Regions from separate parts of the Paenibacillus sp. J22P90 genome, predicted to be linked through region 1. Evidence: riboswitches for the same ligand, from Rfam matches in the RefSeq annotation. Region 1 holds a riboswitch; each other region holds the start of a gene.

Region 1 (6,156 bases):
CGATGAACGGGGAAGCCCAGTGTTTTTGAAAACCGAAAAATTCAACTAAAACCTGTATAAATTCACCTTATATTTTGGCCCTCCATTTCATTAATTAAATTTGTAATTCATTTCAAAATTGCGAAGGAGCGATGTTGATGGGAAATAGGGATTGGGTAGACTGGAGGATAAAATCCGCCAAATGGTTAGGATTGACTGTGGCGGCGGGAATTGGCTTGTTCTGCGGCGCTTTAACCGCAGGTGCGGCAATCGCAGATGTAGAGGTTCATACTAGTCAACCTGGCACAATCACAACGGCAACTGGCAGCCAGTTGAAGCAGTTTCCATTCGTATTTGGATTCGATGCGGTGGATGGCAGCGGCAATGTGTACAAGAAAATTTTTCTGAGCTATAGCGAGTCGCCTGATTCCGCCAGCGTTACTCCTGTCAACACGTACCGCGTCTCTACGGACGGGGGCTTGACATTCCCCTCTTCTACGGAGGTGACTGGGACGTCGCTCGCTTTTATCAATGCCGTTAAACGGAACGATGGCACGCTTCTGGCCGTCGATTTCAAACCGACTGGGGTTGTTTCTGGTACAGCAAACAAAAAATGGACCATGCAGTATTATACGTCGTCCGACAACGGCGTCAACTGGACGACGTATACGAACGGCACCATCACGTTCCCTAACTCCATCAACGGTGAACCCCGGATGCATCGCGGAATTGTAGCGGATCCTGACGGTACCCTGTATATGCCAGCCTATGGCAACTACACGGGCGATGTTGTTAACCGTTCCATGTTGGCCAAATCAACAGACGGCGGAGCTACATGGAACGTCATTTCCACGATCGGCTACGTCTCGAGCTTGGGCTTCAACGAAACAGCGATTGCTCGGACCGCCAACGGTTCGTTGCTGGCTGTCATGCGGACCAACAGCTTTGTGCCGATGTATTACGCTCGCTCTACCGACAACGGCCTTACATGGACCACCCCTGCTAAGCTGCCCGGTGTCTCGGATACCAATGCTCAAAGCGTTGACCCCGAACTTCTGCTCCTGCCCAACGGCGTTCTGGTGCTTAGCTACGGCCGGCCGAATACGAAGTTTCTGCTTTCCGAGGACGGCAACGGCACTTCATGGAGCAATTTCACCTCTACTTTTTCCGAAACGGCAGATGTGTTAGAAACTACAGGGTATACGGGCTTAGTTACGGGCGGTCCGAACAGGTTCTTGCAGGTGGGTGATACCGGGGCGGATTGGAGCTACTCTTACTTCCCGAGTCCGAACAAACTGTCCATCTGGGGCAAGCTCGTCGATGTCGTCAAAACCCCGATCAACCGTATCGATCTCAATGAAAAATACAAGCAAAGCAAAATTACGGTCACGACGGACATGAGTTACTCGAATGCTTCGCATCCCGAAGCACGCATCGCTGGAGCCTTCGACGGCAGCACCAATTATTGGAGCGGTGCCCTTAAGACTGGGTCGGCCGGTAGCACGACAAACGCCTCGTTCCAAATCGAACTGGATAAAACATACCGGATCACCGATATCGGCACTAGCTTGAACATCGGCACGGCTGAGACGGCGGATATTTATTTTTCCACGGACGGCGTCAACTGGGGTATCCCAGTCAAAACGTACTCGAACAAAAAACATTATGCAATGGAATATACGCATTTCGGAGTTCCTTTATCGGCGCGGTATGTAAAGGTGCTCGCCAGTGGCACATCCGCCTACATCGCTTTGAACGAACTGGAGCTTTATTCGACGGAAGACTCTTTTGAAAATAACGCATTATCGGAAGCCCCGTACGGCTACTCCAACGACAACATGGTGACGGTCAGCAATGCTGACGGGTTTGAGAGCGATCGCGCACTATATATCAACGACACTTCGAGCAGTGGGATCGCTTTGATTGAGAAAACCGTGGATGCGACGGGGAGCAAACAGCTGTCATTCCGCTTGAAGCCGACCGGTTATGCGACCTCAGGATCAATCATGTTTAATGTGCTGGGACAGGTGAGTTCGGGAGATACCGAGGTTTATCATTTTGCGGTATTCTCTAACGGGTCCGTTCAATATCACAACGGCTCGGGTTGGGTGCAGATCGGTGCGGCGGGGACAGTGCCTACGAATAGCTGGAGCCTCGTACGGGTAGATGCTACCCTGACGAATGCTAAAGTGTATGTTGGAGGGACACTCATCGGTACGGCTACAATGTACGCCATTCCGGCAAATGTTCAGTTGTTAAACGGCTTCGCATTCTCCAGCTCCGGTACCGCGCCGACCGGCGACAAGGCGTATGTGGACGATGTATTGATTACGGAGGTAAATGCAATTAATAACACGTTCGAGAGCGATACCGTGGGGTCCTCGCCTGCCGGCTATACAACAGCTACTATGGCGACAGTCTCCAATACGCGCGCTTATGAGGGCACCAAGTCGTTGAGGATCTATGACAACTCGACTAGCGCTATCGCGATGGCGGCAGAGAACGCTGATTCAGCGGATAGCAAGACGCTAGAGTTCTATGCTTACGTCACTGCAGCACCGACCGGCTTCTTGTTCGGCATCAACGGGTCGGTGAGTACGGGTACGAACAGCATTTATCACTTGGCGCTTAATAGCGACGGCAGCGTGAAGTATTACGACGGCTCTGATTGGGTCGTGATTGGCGGCGCCAGCACTGTCTCGACGCTGAACGCGTGGAACAAGTTCCGCCTCGAAGCGAACAAAACTTCAGCTGCTGTGTACATTAACAACGACTACATTGGCACCGCCGGCACGTACGCCTCCCCTGGCAACATCCTGAAGCTGAACGGCTTCAAGTTCTCCAGCGGCGGAACGCCGACCACGGGAGACGACATTTATGTCGACAAGGTGTTCTTTGGGAACTAAGCTGATTGTGTAGAGGTAATCGTATTGTGTACTTGATGTTTGAGTGATAGGGGCCTCAGCCTTTTGGCGGAGGCTTTTATCCCTGTAAGCATAGCTGCTCCAGTACTATTGCAATGCCGTCATTATCATTGGAATCCGTAATTTGATTAGCTAACTCTTTTAGTTCGCTGACAGCATTAAACATGGCAACTTTGTGGAACGGCATTTCAAAAAGTTCGAGGTCGTTATAATCGTCACCAAACAAAATGACTTGGGATAAGTGGATCTTTAAGTGCATAAGAAGCAACTCTACACCGCTGGCCTTACTTATCGAGCGATTCATTATTTGTATAAGTGTTCCACGATCCGTTACTACAAAATGCACTTGCTTCCCTAAATAACTTCTTATCTCTTCTGGGCTGTCAAAATGTGTGATCAGAATCTTAGTGACTTCAAGTGAATGCCTTTCAAATCCTGCCTGAGTTGAGAAACGTTCCGTCCAAATCAAGTACAATTGCCGAGTATTTAATGTTCTCCAACTCCTCTCAAATAAACATAAAGAGGTAAGGGGAAAATCCCCTTACCTCTGCCCAGGCGTACGGCTATATCCTATATGCTTCCTCATGGATCCCCATGTTTCGCCAGTCACATATAAGCTCAAAATTATTTTCATAATAACAAATACTACCAGAGCATTTCAATGACTTGTAACTAATTTAGCAAATTCTTCAAACTGCTCTTCATTTAGCCTCAATAAATACTGGGTTGCTAATCGCTCTGAATTCCCTGCCTTTTTCTAAAGTTACTACAATCCATTTCACTTTATCCACAGGAATGTCCGGTACTTCCAAACTATAATCATAGACAATCCCCGCGCCTTGAGCCTCGCTTTCTGTGTCCACAAGTCGATTCGTTAACGGAATGTACGTTCTTTGTTCGCCATTTGTGTACAAGCAAAGTCTGTCTAATGGAACATTGGACAAAATCGTAACATCTGCGCTAACAGACTGCTTGTCCGTCACGAGCGTTTCCCCAGGACCTTTACCTTCTACAGATACCCGAAGCAACGGTCCGCTTGTCAAAAAGCTATGTCCTTTGAGCAGCGCATCCAAAACGGACTCTACCGTCAACGGCTGCTCTGTATGGATATATGTTTGCACGCAACCGCTTCCTAAGCGATTTTCTGCCCACTCCTCCATAATAGGCGTTGTTTCTTGGAGCACTTCTAAGAGATAGCGAAGGACATCCTGTCGATCAACTGGAAGAGTATCAAAGATTTCTCTACCATGTGCGATCATCCACGGAAATTTTTCAAGTCTTCCGTGTAAGTCATCCGCCCATATATTATGGGTATCACTTCCACTCGTAGCTGCAACAAATCGCCCTTCTTCAAGTAATGACAACCAGAACATAAAGGCGTCATAGTTTGGCGTTCCAGGGATCATCGGGTTGGAGCCATTCCAAACTTCAATTGTATCAAATATTTCTATCATATCTGCAAACTTCGGATCTAATGAAATTGCAGGATTCCTGTCACATGGATGGTTGATCTGAGGAAGCCCCCCGCACGCTCTGATCTCCTCCGAAGTCCGAATATGTTCTTGGCGCAAATATTGTTCAGTGCGGTCTTCCTGTTTCGGTATTTTATAAATAACGTCGGTATGAACACCTAATGACAGGACATGTCCATTCGTCGTAGATATCTCTTTAGATACAATTGGTAAAAACGTGTCTGTCGCTGTAGCGAGCCAATCTTGATGATTTTTAATATTGTGATGATCGCTTAACGCGCCATAATCTAGCCCTGCGGCTGCCATTGAAAATGCTACTTGCTGCGGCGACTCAATAACGTCATCCGTCCCGCCGTGAAGAGGACTTGAATAGACGCTATGATGATGCAAATCCCCCGCATACCAGCCTTCTCCAGTCCAATCCACCATTTGTGGGAGGCAAATTTGACAAGCCAACGCCTCATTCGCGTTAACGATTATTTCTCGCTTCACAATCTTGTAAGCAGGGCCTTTAGATACTTCGAGCAAATAACGACCATTATTTTCATTAGTTAATGGAAGTGGCAAAGTTACGCTCCCACCCGGCAACGTATATTCAAGGATAAAATCGATTCTATGATTTGCCTGATAGACGGTTTCCATCGTGTCGTCAGCTAACATCGGAAATAGTTTTACTTGCGCGATCATTCCGTTACCTTGGGTATCCGTTACGGTCAAATTGAGCTTGCCTTGCGTTTCCGTAATTGTCTCTTGCTGAAAAATGATTCCTCTATGGGTTAGTTCCCCTTCCAAAAACAGTAGAGCTTCATTCAGAGCTGGCGGCGAATAACGTGGCAAGCCATTTCCGTTTGTCATAATGCTACTAGCTGCTTGCAAGTACTTTTTCATGGCCATAAAATGATGTCCTCCTAAGTATGAATGTATGAAAAAACTATCGATAGTATTTTATACTCGTATGTCTGCCAATCTACGGCATCTAAAATTATAGACAATTTTGTAGAAGAGTCCTCTATAAAAATATTAGTTTTTATTATGTTTTTATTTGACCTTATTCAAAATAACTGCCTATTCAAGCTGGCAGCCTGCCCACAACGTCTTCTTTAGTGAGAACGTATTCGAAAATATTACGGTTCCCTTATTAAAGGATGAAACAGTGAATGGTACGATTTATATGACTGGACAACAAATAACTCCCTTTAGTTGAGAAAAGGCAGCTGAGCAACTGAACTGCAATCTCCATTATTAGTAGTTCAATCTATTCAATTCGGTGGCCTTGCTTGTACCACATTACGCCGTAACACGCTGACCGCAAGCAAAATTGATAAAGGCATTACAAATGCAAAAGGCTCCCACATTGGCCCTAAATAACTAACGATTTCCCCCCATTTCTTCACGCCTGTGAAGGAAGCTTTCCCATTTAAAAAAAAGATCATTCCCAAGATTAATATTAACAGCCGGCTGTCACGAAGATTGAACAATCGTACTACAAATAAATTCATAACATACAGCGCAATTGTTACTTTCATAAAAGAGCCCACAATCAAGGACATCCCTATCACGGATTCAATTCGTTGAATGATTTCCTGTACCTCAATTATTCGCGCCAACTCGAACATAGGGAATTTACGATCGCCAGCGATGGGACCGAAGACTAGGATCGTGCTCGTGGTAACCAGAATCAATACGATCAGATTTAAGGACATTGAGACAAACATAACCTTCGGTATCCGATTTCGTTCATTTTCTCTTACAAATGGGATCAACATGCTAAACAAAAAAAG
Region 2 (6,156 bases), on a different contig from region 1:
AAGACTCCATGTTTGATTTTAAATTTGTAGGCTTATCGCATAACACATTACGCGGCGCAGCTGGTGGAGCTGTTCTCATCGCCGAATTGCTGAAGGCTGAAGGGTATATTCAAGCGAAATAAGAAAAAACAGCGAGCATCTTCGATGCTTGCTGTTTTTTAGTTAAGTATGATCTGGATATCGTTCCTTCGTAAAGGTAACTGAATGTTGGATTAACGCCTTTAACACATCAACGTCGATATCTGCAATCTTATTGATATAGATGCAGGCTTTTGCGAGTTCATGTTTGCCAAAGTCTTTCAATAAGTTCTCTTGAACTGTATCACCCGTACCAATATATAAACTGATTTTGGCTTTGCGTGGTGAGAAGCCGGTTAACGGCGCATTGCCTTCGTGCCCGGAGGCATATTTATAGTGATAGGCGCCGAAGCCAATGATGCTGGGTCCCCACATTTTCGGTTCATAGCCTGTCGTTTCCGTAAAAAGATCAAGTAACAAGTAAGCATCTGCTCGCTTCTTAGGGCTTTCAACACTTTCGATAAACTCAAGAACGCTGCTATCGTTTATTTTCATTTTTGCCTCGTACGCCAATAGAAAACACTCCTTCTTGATCTTCACATGTGATGGCTTGTCATGATTATTCTACCAAATAAAGGTTGGAATTAGAAACATTTATAAGGTAATGATCGTCTAATAGTTACCCAGTGTGTTTGTTAAGATGATGTGGAGGATAGATGGGGGGATGTTATGTGAAGAAGGCGTATTGGTTTCCAATGCTAATAGCTACGATGCTTATTGCTGGTTTAATCGTGGGGTGTGGTGAACGATATACAGCGAATCCTCACGAAAATGGTACGAAGCAATCAGAGGTACCAAAAAAGCTGGAGTCTGTATCCAAAGAGGACTTACAGAAGTATGCCAATCAACTTCCAACTTTAGTGGCCGTTTTTGAAAAAAATCAAGTCAAAATGCAATCCTCCTACAGCACAGAGAAAGAAGTTTTTCTGGAGGTGCGCCGCGTAGGCGAGCATGCGAAATCGATGTCGGATGCAGAAAAAGCTAAGCTAAAGCAATCCTTCTATGAGGCGATCGGCGTGGAGTTCCCATTGAACATAACGGTATATACGATTGATGAGCAATCAGGTGTAAGTGGGAAAATCACGGCAATCGATGAGAAGGGAAGATTTTTAGTCGTCTCTGGCGACAAATTCCTTGACCAAGAGAAGAAAATGCCAGATGCCGCATGGTATGCCATGTCTGAAGATGCTAACATTGAATTCGAAGGGAAAAAGCTTAAACCGAATGCGGTTCAGATTGGATCCGTCGTCAAAGTGTGGGCGGAAGGCACGATGCTCACGAGTTACCCAGGTCAAACGACGGGGCTGCGGCTTCAAATCATCTCAGAGGACAAAGGCATCGGTGATGTAAGTGGGAAGGTTACAGGCATCGTTACCAAAGGTGAGGGAGTAAACATAGAGCGCACCATTGAAGTAGACGGTGTAAAATATAGATTATTTCCATTTACCCAAATTAGAACGGGAAGCGATCCAGCACAATTCCCTGACATCACAGTCGGTAAGCAGGTGAAAATGTGGTTCGCAGGTTATGATTTCAGTACGGAGAAATTTGTGTCGAAGGTCGTTATCGATGGTTAAATGCGAAAAGTGAAAGGAAGTTCACGAATGAGCCAAGTTCATGTTCAGCATATTGACGTAAGACTCGTACAGCAGTTAATCGCTTCACAATTTCCACATTGGGCACATCTCCGTATCCTGCCAGTGGACTCAGCCGGAACGGACAATGCTATTTTTCGTCTTGGGGATGATAAGGCGGTGCGGCTGCCCCGTGCGGATTGGGCGATCGGGCAGGTGGCAAAGGAGCAACGTTGGCTGCCCACGCTGGCACCGTTGATACCTCTAGCTATCCCGGTCCCACTGGCGATGGGAGTTCCTGCTGAAGGCTACCCGTGGCAATGGTCCGTCTATCGCTGGCTTGAAGGCGAGAACGCAACGATCGCCACACTCGAAAGCCAGGAACAAGCGGCAACAGAATTAGCGCATTTCATTCATGCTATTCAACGCATCGATACCACGGATGGCCCTGTTCCCGTTTCGCACACTTCTGGCAGAGGTGTGCCACTAGCACTGCGTGATGCAGCGGTCAGAGAGGCAATCGCCAACTTGAGCGGCATTATCGACACGGATGCGGCAACTGCAGTTTGGGAATTGGCTCTGCAAACGCCGGTATGGCAGGGGAAATCCGTTTGGCTCCATGGAGATCTACATCCAGGGAATCTGTTAATCGAGCAGGGAAAACTAAGCGCGGTGATCGATTTTGGTACGCTTGGTATTGGCGATCCTGCCTGTGACCTGATGGTTGCATGGACTTTCCTCTCAGCGGACGGCAGGAAGCTATTCCGCACCTTGCTTACAAACGATGAAGAGACGTGGTCGAGAGGTCGCGGTTGGGCGCTATCTTTTGGATTGATTGCTTATGCGTATTACATAAACACAAACCCAGGACTGGCCGCCATTTCCAGACGTACGATAGATGAGGTTCTTTGTGAATACGCACAATTCAAAGAGCCTAGTTAACGTTTATTAGATAGGAGTAGGAGAACAACATCATGCTTTCGGCTATCTTTCAAGGCATTCTTTTAGCAGCAGGACTTATCTTGCCCTTAGGTGTTCAAAATGTATTTGTCTTTAATCAAGGTGTGACCCAACCACGATTTATTCGGGCGCTGCCTGTCGTTATTACCGCATCACTGTGTGATACGTTGCTCATATCATTAGCTATTTTAGGAATATCCGTCATAGTAGTAACGCTGCCCATGGTTAAAACGGTGTTATTTTTACTAGGTATTTTGTTCCTCCTGTACATGGGGTTTGTCACTTGGAAAAGTAAACCATCGTCAAGTGACTCGGAAGAAAAAGCACTTTCGCCTAAGAAGCAAATCGCTTTTGCTGCATCGGTTTCCTTATTAAATCCGCATGCGATTTTGGATACGATCGGTGTTATTGGAACGAGCTCTATCCACTATGCGGGAAAAGAAAAATTTGTTTTTGCCATAGCGTGTATTTTGGTTTCTTGGATATGGTTTTTGGCGCTTGCGCTTGTAGGTAGACAAGTTGGGAGATTGGATAAGTCGAGATCATTTATAAGTTTTCTTAATAAAGCTTCCGCGCTCATTATGTGGGGAACTGCTGTGTATTTAGTTTTCCAATTAGTCTAGCGGAATGAAAGATAACGAAATCTTACTAGTTTTTGTTAGATCATGCGGATTATAATAAAGGTAATATTTGGTATGTGTAACTGGCGAAACGTAGATCACTACGAGGGAGCACATATGTCATAACAGCCGTTCGCCTGGGCAGAGCATTTGATCATTGGATCAGATGCTCTTTCATTTTAAAGGAGAGGTTATCCATGGAACGAGCTAGAAATGTGGCAGTCCTTATTTATGAGAGGGTAGATTTGCTGGATATCGGAGGTCCTTATGATGTATTCGGCGCATCAACTAACTGGGGCAAAGATTTCAAAGTCTACACCGTGGCGGAAGAAGTAAAGCCAGTGAATACCGTTAGCGGACTAAGTATAATTCCCAAATTCAGCTTTGCGAATTGTCCTATACCTGATATTTTGATTGTGCCTGGTGGTTTAGGATCACGAACTGGATCGTCATGTCCGCAGGGGTAACGGCTGGGTTCGATGCCGCGCTATATGTTGTTTCTAGGCTTTTTGGCGAGGAGCGTGCGCTAGCGTCAGCTTCGTTGATTGAGTATCAGTGGCGGAGATGACTCCCATTCTTGATTCCTCGAATCGAACGCAGCTTTCCAACAATAAGGGAACTTGACACATTACGACGATTATTTCCCTGGCGCATCGTTTTTCTGTATGAAATTGACATCAATCGCTAGGGGAGCTATGATTTTAGTAGGGTAACACGATGGAACAGGGGTGTGAACGTATCATGCAAAAGCAATTCAAAGTCGCTGCAGGCATCTCAGTCGCAGGATATGTGGCGAGTCTTATAACCGCTAATTTTTTACCGGAATCACTTAATTTATTAGTTCCCGCGGCACTAACTTTCGGTAGTATTCTGGTACTGAGCCGAACTTCTATAGCTATAAAGGGAAGAACAAATCCGGCTCCGCTGAATGAATCTTCCCAAACCCAGGCTGCATCAGCTTCGCAGAGCCCTAGCCCTGCTACGTCAATTGCTCCCAAAGACGATAGTGACCCTTTCTGGGATCCCATCGCGGAATATATTCATGTCATCGAGGAGACGATGATTTCAGAGGGACAGAAGAATACGTTAGACGACGAAATTGTGGAGAAAACGTTAAGCTTGCTGGCTCGGGTAGGCAGATTAATCCCACAGCTCAAAGAATTAAATGATGCAAATATGAATCATAACATACAACGATTAATTTTTAAGGATCTGAATGGTGCGATTAACCCCTTCCTGAAGCTGGGAGGAGAAGCGAAACGAATGAATCGTCGGTTACTACTTACAGGAATTAAGGACATTAACTCGAAACTTTCCGACTACGTAGAAACGATTGAACAGAAAGATTTAATTGAATTACAGACACGTATGGAACTTATCCAACAACGTTATCGTTCAACAGACTAAGGAGGCATGGTACATTGACTACCCAATTGGTGCAATTAAAATCAACAGATTTGCAGAAAGTTGAACAAGAAGCAAAGCAGCTGCTCGAGAAAGTATCTTCGACCGATACCATGGAATTAGAAACCTTGATGGACTCCATCGGTCGCATGGGTGCCAAAACGATGGAACAAGCTGGGCAATCCTTAGCCATGCTGGAGCGTCCCGTGACTGAATTGATGTCAGGCAAGCGCTCAGAGGTGCAGAACAACATTTTGAAGCTGCGCGGCGAAATTGATTCTTTGAGCAAGAGCAAGCAGCTTGGATTTTTTGAGAAAATGATGAAAAAGACGCCGCTGAAGAACTATATTTATAAGTATCAATCGGTAAAAACGAACGTAAATGCGATTGTGCAATCCCTGCGAAATGGCAAGGAAACACTGGAAGAAAATATGGCGTATATGAAAACGTTGAAGAAAAATTCGTTAGAATCCGTCTACAATTTGCAAATGCGGATTGCAATGGGTGAGAATTTAAAGCAGCTTTTCGAAGTTGAAATAGCCAAGCCCGAGAATGAAAACCGCAAAACACATTTAGAAAGAGGCCTGCGTAAAGTAGTTACTCGCATTCAATCTTTTCAGGAGATGGTTATTCTTTACCAACAAGCGATCGCTGGAACGGATATCATCAATGACAATAACGATAAACTGATTGATGCTGTTGATGCGACGATTGATAAAACGCAGAACCTGCTGACCGTCTCCGCGATGATCTCGATGGCGATCGAGGATCAAGTTCAGACGATTGAAGCGGTAAACTCCGCTAACTCAACTTTGAATAAAATGTTCGAAGATAACTCGCGTTTGTTGAAGGAAACGACGCAAAGAACGAATGAGCTGCTTGGCAAACCAGGCTTGCAAATGGATTCGATCGAAAGAGGGATGACCGATCTTTTCGCTGCTTTGGATCTTTTTGAACAGTCGAATCGGACAATCATTCAATCGGCAACAGAGCATACGCAGCGGCTTGGGAACATCAGTCAGCAAATGACCCAGCGTTTAGGTCTAGCGCCAGGAAATAAAACAACAGCGGAAATTAAAGCTTCCGAACTAGGCGGGCTTTTGGAATAAAATAGAATAAGTAGAATGTGCTGTCAGGGATGCGATCCTTGGCAGCTTTTTTGCATGATTTTAAGTCAAAAACCTATCTCTATACCCATGCCATTTCATTCTCCTGACATATGATAATCCATACGTTTGAATATGGGAGATGAGTAGATGTCCATACAAAGTAAAGAGGAGCCTGTGAATCCCAATCAAATTGATGTGCTTATTCCCGCGATTGAGAAGGATCTGGGCACGCTCCCCCTTGTGATTGATGCCGTAAGAAAATACGTGAAGCACCCTATAGGTGAAATCATCATTGTAGCTCCACGGAAACAACGTATTCTTGATCTTTGCGCGAGGAAAGGCTGTCGATTCGTAGACGAAGATACGGTACTTCCGATTACGAAAAAGGACATCCATTATCAATCCAAGCGG
Region 3 (6,156 bases), on a different contig from region 1:
TAGAACTTAATCGCCGTCGGCGTCCATTCATATCCATAGACATGCCATGCATCCGGCGTGACGTTCACATGCTGACGTGGCGAGCTGTAGCCGGGCACATACGTGATCGTCCCCGTATCGTAGTAGCCGTTAGCGGAGTCATGCTCGAAGCCGTCAATCTCAGTCGCCTGATTGTAATACGGCAAATTACCCGCAGCAATTTCGGCCGTTAAGCCGGTTATGTTATTCGCGGCGATATGGTTGCTCAGCCCCATACTCCAGAAGGAGGAATGCAGTCCCGTCGTTGAATTAAACAGCTTCGCTCTCGTTTCATAATAGCCATAGCCGAACAGCTTTTTCGATACTAAGCCGCCACAGGTGTTGTACCATGTGCCATTAATCTGTTCACGCTTAAAATCAATGTGCAAGGAACCGCCCGATTCACGTACGTTTTCTTTGCGATTGTAGCCAAGTGAGTAGGGTCCTGCATCGCGGTACATCCAGTCGTTCTCATTAATCACCGTATCGTCAAATTCATCGGCATAAAATAACGTATAGCCAGCAGGTGCAGCCGCCGAAGCCGGGGTGGGCGAAACTGTCGATAGCGCTGCAGTAGCCAGCAAACATAAGGGTAATACCGTGCGGAGCGGATTGACTAAACTAGTACGAAGCGGACTAAGCCATTTCAAGTTCATCATTAATCTCCTCCTAATGGAATTCGAATGTTGTACGATCGGCTCCCTTCTCGTTCAAGAACAGCACACAGCAGGACAGCAGGATTCCCGTTATCATCGAACCACAACTGAGGGCGTTCCAGTCGGTGTACGGATTGAGATACCTGATGAGCCCAGTGAATTTGTAGATCGAAAGCCAGCACATGCCGCGATGGTCGCCACGAAATACCGTCTGATGATTCAAATAAAGCCACAGAGCCGCGTTCTGATTTTGTAAAATAACCTTGAAAATCCTTCATCAATGCATAGTAGTCATTGCCCTGACACCATACGCAAGGGTCCTCAACCGCCCAATCGTTGGTCGGGTTCGACACCGCCACCTCTGGCAGCTTGCGGAACGGTCCGAGCGGATGGTCGGCAAAGGCGATGCCTGCATTCACCGCCCCGCCTTTTGGGGGAGGACCCTCGGCTACACCTTTATACATCATGAGGATTCGGCCGTCCACGGTTTCGCACACCGTAGGATTGCTCGTCATTAGACCATCCCACTCTCCTGGTGAAGCATCTAGTACAGGAGATGTTCCACGCGTCCATGGACCTGCGGGATGATCTGCGACAGCAACGCCGATCCGTTGATGGTTGCGATACGTCCACCATGTGGCTTCATCGGCAGCTTGGTCGAGATCAAAATCGGGGCCATGCGTCCCCATGTAGTACAAGTAATAACGATTATTGTGGTGCAAAATCGCTGGATTGTGCGCCACATCCCGATCCCAGCTCGCTGCGCCCTCGCGACAGGTCCAGAGCGTATCCACATGGTGGAACGGCCCCAGTGGATTGTCAGCCACCGCATAGGCGATTTCGGAATGCGTGACCCACGCCTCAAAGCCCACTTTCTCAGGCCAACGCGAGTAAAATAAGTAGTACCTCCCCTCCGCATCTCGTGTCATCGAACCACACCACACATGCCAACCATCTAGCTCAAACTTCGCATTGGCCGGCACCGGCCGAAGCCGTTCTTGAAAATTCATGCTCACCTCTCCTAGCTGTGTAAGGGTTTACATTCGTACAGACTCAGTGTAAGGCGTGCGCTTATCTGAAAGGTTTCATATTTTCGTAAGATGGTTTGAAGTTTTGGGGATGTGTTTCCGCGTGGACAAAAAAAGACCAGCTCCAATGAGCTGGCCCTGTCTCTAATGATTAGTAAGTCAAACCTGGGTAAAGCGGGTATTGTGCCGTTAAATCGGACACCATGCCACGAGCTTTCTCAAGCGTAGCTTCGTCTTTCGGGTTTTTCAACGTCAGCGCGATAACTTTCGCGATCGTTTTCATCGCTTCTTCGTCCATACCACGGGAAGTTACAGCCGGTGTACCCAAGCGGATACCGCTAGTGATGAACGGGCTAGTTGGGTCGAAAGGAATCGCGTTTTTGTTCGCTGTAATACCGATCTCATCAAGCACGTGCTCTGCATCCTTACCTGTGATGTTCAGGTTACGCAGGTCAACCAACATCAAGTGGTTGTCTGTACCGCCGGAAACAAGGTTGATGCCTTCAGCTGTAAGAGCCGTCGCCAATGCTTGTGCGTTGTTGATGACGTTTTGACCGTACACTTTGAAATCCGGTTGAAGAGCTTCACCGAAAGATACAGCTTTCGCTGCGATCGTGTGCATCAAAGGACCACCTTGGGAACCAGGGAATACCGCTTTATCAATCGCTGCTGCCCAAGCTTTTTTCGTAAGAATCATACCGCCGCGAGGACCACGAAGCGTTTTGTGTGTTGTAGTTGTTACAAAATGTGCGTGTGGCACTGGGTTCGGGTGCAAACCAGCTGCTACTAGACCAGCGATGTGCGCCATATCAACGAAGAACAATGCGCCTACATCGTTAGCGATGGAAGCCAATGCTTCGAAATCAATCGTACGCGGGTATGCACTTGCACCAGCTACGAGCATGCGAGGCTTATGTTTGAAAGCTGCTTTACGAACATCGTCATAGTCGATGCGAGCATCTTTTTCGCTTACGCCGTAAGCTACGAAGTTGTAAAGAATACCGGAAGCATTAACTGGGCTACCGTGTGTTAAGTGACCACCGTGCGCAAGGTTCATACCAAGAACCGTGTCACCAGGGTTTAGCGCAGCCAAGTAAACAGCCATGTTCGCTTGCGCACCGGAATGCGGTTGAACGTTCGCGTGCTCAGCACCGAAAAGCTCTTTCGCGCGATCACGAGCGATGTCTTCCACGATGTCTACGTACTCACAGCCACCATAGTATCTTTTGCCTGGGTAGCCTTCTGCATATTTGTTCGTCAAAACAGTGCCCATAGCCTCAAGAACCGCTTGGCTCACGATGTTCTCGGAAGCGATTAACTCAATTTTGTCGCGTTGACGGCCTAGCTCAAGGTTCATAGCTTCTACGATTTTCGGATCTTGTTTGCTCAAAAAGTTTGTCATAGGGAATTCCTCCTAAGGATGTTAGTTGAAAATAAATTAGCAATCTGCATCAGGTGCAGCTTGTTGATAAAGTTGATCCGCCTGATCAGCGGAGTATACAGCTCTAGTACCACCGATCAGCTTCGGCCGTGCGAATGCCATCGTGACATAAGCTTGGCCAATATGACGAACAGGCGGCCTTGCGGGAACAGCGACTCTGCGCAGATGCATGCCAATTAGCGTTGAGCCAATATCGATGCCTGCATGCGCCTGAATCGTCTCAACAACGACCGGCTTCGCGAAGTGTCTATACGCGTAGGAAGCCATCGAGCCCCCGGCCTTCGGCACGGGGATCACGGAAACAGGCTCCAGCTGTGGCGACAGCGCCAGCAGCTCTTCTTCTACGACCAGCGCACGATTCAGATGCTCGCAGCACTGGTAGGCCGCATACAGCCCGAACTCGCTGCAAATGCGCTTAACGGTTTCAAAAATCGGCTTAGCCGCATCCAGCGTGCCCGACGTACCGATCCGATGTCCGAGGATTTCACTCGTGCTCGTACCGATCACCACAATGTTGCCAGGACGCAGGCTGCCAACCGCAACCAACTCTCGTAGATTCGCTTCCAAAGCTTCTGCTATAGGTTCATACATAGAATCTGTCATTGTGGCTCCCTCATCTCTAGGGATGTACCGTGAAACGATCTTCGATGCTCTGTACTTTGTTAATCCGATTCTTGTGGCGGACACCTTCCGAAAACTCAGTTTCCAACCAGATTTTGACGATTTCTTCTGCTACGCCAGGACCAACAACACGCTCGCCCATCGCTAGTACGTTCGTATCATTATGTTCACGCGTCGCTTTCGCGGAGAAGAGGTCATGCACAAGCGCACAACGGATACCAGGAACTTTATTCGCAGCAATGGACATCCCAATGCCAGTTCCACAAAGCAGAATCCCTTTATCTGCGTCTCCTGAAACGACTTTTTCACAAACCTGAAGCGCATAATCTGGATAATCGACGGAATCGCCGCAGTTGCATCCGAAATCGATTACTTGATGACCTAATGATTCAATAAAAGGAATGATAACATCTTTCAAACGATAGCCTGCATGATCAGCACCTAAAGCAATTTTCATAACTTAAACGCTCCTTTTGACTTGTTCGAATTCGACCATCCTATTATATCCCAAAGCTCACCAAAAACGAAAAAAAGAGCGCACACGCTAGAAAACGCGCGTTGCTCTTTTGCCCAGGCGACCGGCCGTATAGCTCAATGCTCCATTGTGGTTACTCCCACTCGTCGCCAGTTACATTGAGTCTTGCTTGTTACTTTGTATTTTATCGCATTCCCTGCGATGTGTAAAGCTCTATTGGCCTAGCGTAATTTCTTCACCAATTTATCCAAGCTCCGACTAATTTCCTCAGCCGTATATCGATAATCAGCCAACGACCCACCATAAGGATCCGAGATGTCGTAATCGGGAATCGTATTTTCCAGCGTATACATACGACTTCTTTCTTCTATCGTTACCGTTTGGGACAGCGCCTGCTTAAGCTGAAGCTCTGTCGCAAGCTGCTCTCGTTCTTCAATCGCTTGGAGAATACGCGCATCGTCCTCTACGTACTCCTTGAGCGTATACGTCTTCTCGATCGCATGAGGAAAACGCCCAATGACTGTGCGCTTATGCCCCGTCGTCATCGTCAAGATCAGATCCGCCCAATCCACATCCGCCGAGCTTATCGCCAAAGAACTGATAGCTTCCTTGAAACCCGCTTCATGCAGAAGCGACTGGCTATTTCTCGATATCGGGCCTCCCGTCATCGCAGATACACCTGCCGAACGAACCTCCGCCGCAAGCCCCTCTTGATGCACCCTCATACGCAGCAAACCTTCAGCTAACGGACTGCGGCACGTATTTCCTGTACAGACAAATAGAATTCGCAACATGAAATCCTCCTGAAAATAAGCATTTTAATTCCTAAACTATACGTATTATTTCAAAAGCTAACTCCCCATATTGTATCATAGTAAAAACTTGATCCCAAACCCTAATAAGATAAGTCCGCCGAATGCCTCGCCGTATTCCCCTACCCAACCGCTAACCCGTCTTCCTAGCAGCAAGCCCGCTATCGAAAGCAACCCGCCAAACAGACCAAAGATGAGCACGGTAAGCACAATGTCTGTAGCAAACATACCCAAAGAAACGCCCACAGAGAACGAATCTATACTAACGCTGAGGGCGAAAATGATGAGCCCCCATAACGTCCGATGATCGAATGACGACGCTTCTTCCCCGCGTATCGAGCTGTATACCATATGAGCGCCGAGTAAAATAAGTAAACATCCACCAGCGGCTGTCGCGACGTTTCCCAGAAGGAGAGAGACATACTGGCCCATAAACATGCCCGTCAGTGGCATAAGCACATGAAAGATGCCGATCACAATGCTGATTTTCAAAATGTCCAACAACCGAATGCCTTTCATTCCTATGCCAATTCCTAACGAAAAAGCATCTAGGCCCAAAGCAATCGCCATTATTCCAATTGTCATGAGTTGCCCAACTTGTATCCCAGATGCGAGCATAGTACGATCCCCCTTGTCCACGATTCTTTCTCAAGATATGCGGACAAACTGGGAATCATGCTAGTTAGCGTTAGAGACGAATCTGCTCATGACCAGCAGCTTTCAACAATCGATTCATAATGGCTCGGCCAATACCCGAATCGGGTACACCCTCTGCAACAATATAGCTAATACCCTGCTGATCAAAAGTCCGCAGAGCGGCATAAAGCTCCCGAGCTATCGTTTCGGGTTGAGATAAGGAGCCGCACGCAAGAACGAGATCTGCGCTGTACCCTCGCACTCTTTCTTCAAAAGTGAGAATGCCCGTCGATTCCCCGCGTGACTTCGCGGCATCGATATCCTTTTGAATCCAAGCCAAGACTTCCTGTTCGTCATTCCCTTGCACAATGTGCATGAAGCCCTTTGGCGCGTAATGCGCGTACTTCATCCCCGGTGCACGAGGCGTATCCGCAGCGGCTACCTCCGTATGTTCAGTGGCATGAATACG

The links. A riboswitch is a leader RNA that binds a small molecule or an ion and turns the genes downstream of it on or off. The one in region 1 is predicted to bind ZMP and ZTP.
Positions count from the first base shown of each region.
Region 2: linked by a shared signal. The riboswitch ahead of AC58UX_RS15425 (DJ-1/PfpI family protein) and the one ahead of AC58UX_RS29155 (HAD hydrolase family protein) in region 1 are both predicted to bind ZMP and ZTP.
Region 3: linked by a shared signal. The riboswitch ahead of rpiB (ribose 5-phosphate isomerase B) and the one ahead of AC58UX_RS29155 (HAD hydrolase family protein) in region 1 are both predicted to bind ZMP and ZTP.

Region 1 is NZ_JCAUAY010000013.1:21,467-27,622, reverse strand. It holds gene AC58UX_RS29160 (exo-alpha-sialidase) at 138-2,885, shown strand; gene AC58UX_RS29155 (HAD hydrolase family protein) at 2,962-3,372, opposite strand; ZMP/ZTP riboswitch at 3,446-3,523, opposite strand; gene AC58UX_RS29150 (CehA/McbA family metallohydrolase) at 3,605-5,269, opposite strand; gene AC58UX_RS29145 (GerAB/ArcD/ProY family transporter) at 5,635-6,156, opposite strand, start outside.
Region 2 is NZ_JCAUAY010000004.1:254,487-260,642, reverse strand. It holds gene asd (aspartate-semialdehyde dehydrogenase) at 1-122, shown strand, start outside; gene AC58UX_RS15445 (DUF1801 domain-containing protein) at 163-573, opposite strand; gene AC58UX_RS15440 (DUF3221 domain-containing protein) at 750-1,655, shown strand; gene AC58UX_RS15435 (aminoglycoside phosphotransferase family protein) at 1,683-2,594, shown strand; gene AC58UX_RS15430 (LysE/ArgO family amino acid transporter) at 2,627-3,235, shown strand; ZMP/ZTP riboswitch at 3,302-3,382, shown strand; gene AC58UX_RS15425 (DJ-1/PfpI family protein) at 3,430-3,699, shown strand; gene AC58UX_RS15420 (hypothetical protein) at 3,974-4,639, shown strand; gene AC58UX_RS15415 (toxic anion resistance protein) at 4,654-5,745, shown strand; gene AC58UX_RS15410 (DUF6492 family protein) at 5,893-6,156, shown strand, end outside.
Region 3 is NZ_JCAUAY010000011.1:154,832-160,987, forward strand. It holds gene AC58UX_RS28045 (family 16 glycosylhydrolase) at 1-674, opposite strand, end outside; gene AC58UX_RS28050 (glycoside hydrolase family protein) at 677-1,684, opposite strand; gene glyA (serine hydroxymethyltransferase) at 1,854-3,104, opposite strand; gene AC58UX_RS28060 (TIGR01440 family protein) at 3,141-3,746, opposite strand; gene rpiB (ribose 5-phosphate isomerase B) at 3,763-4,221, opposite strand; ZMP/ZTP riboswitch at 4,326-4,406, opposite strand; gene AC58UX_RS28070 (low molecular weight protein arginine phosphatase) at 4,461-5,033, opposite strand; gene AC58UX_RS28075 (manganese efflux pump MntP) at 5,109-5,669, opposite strand; gene AC58UX_RS28080 (L-threonylcarbamoyladenylate synthase) at 5,740-6,156, opposite strand, start outside.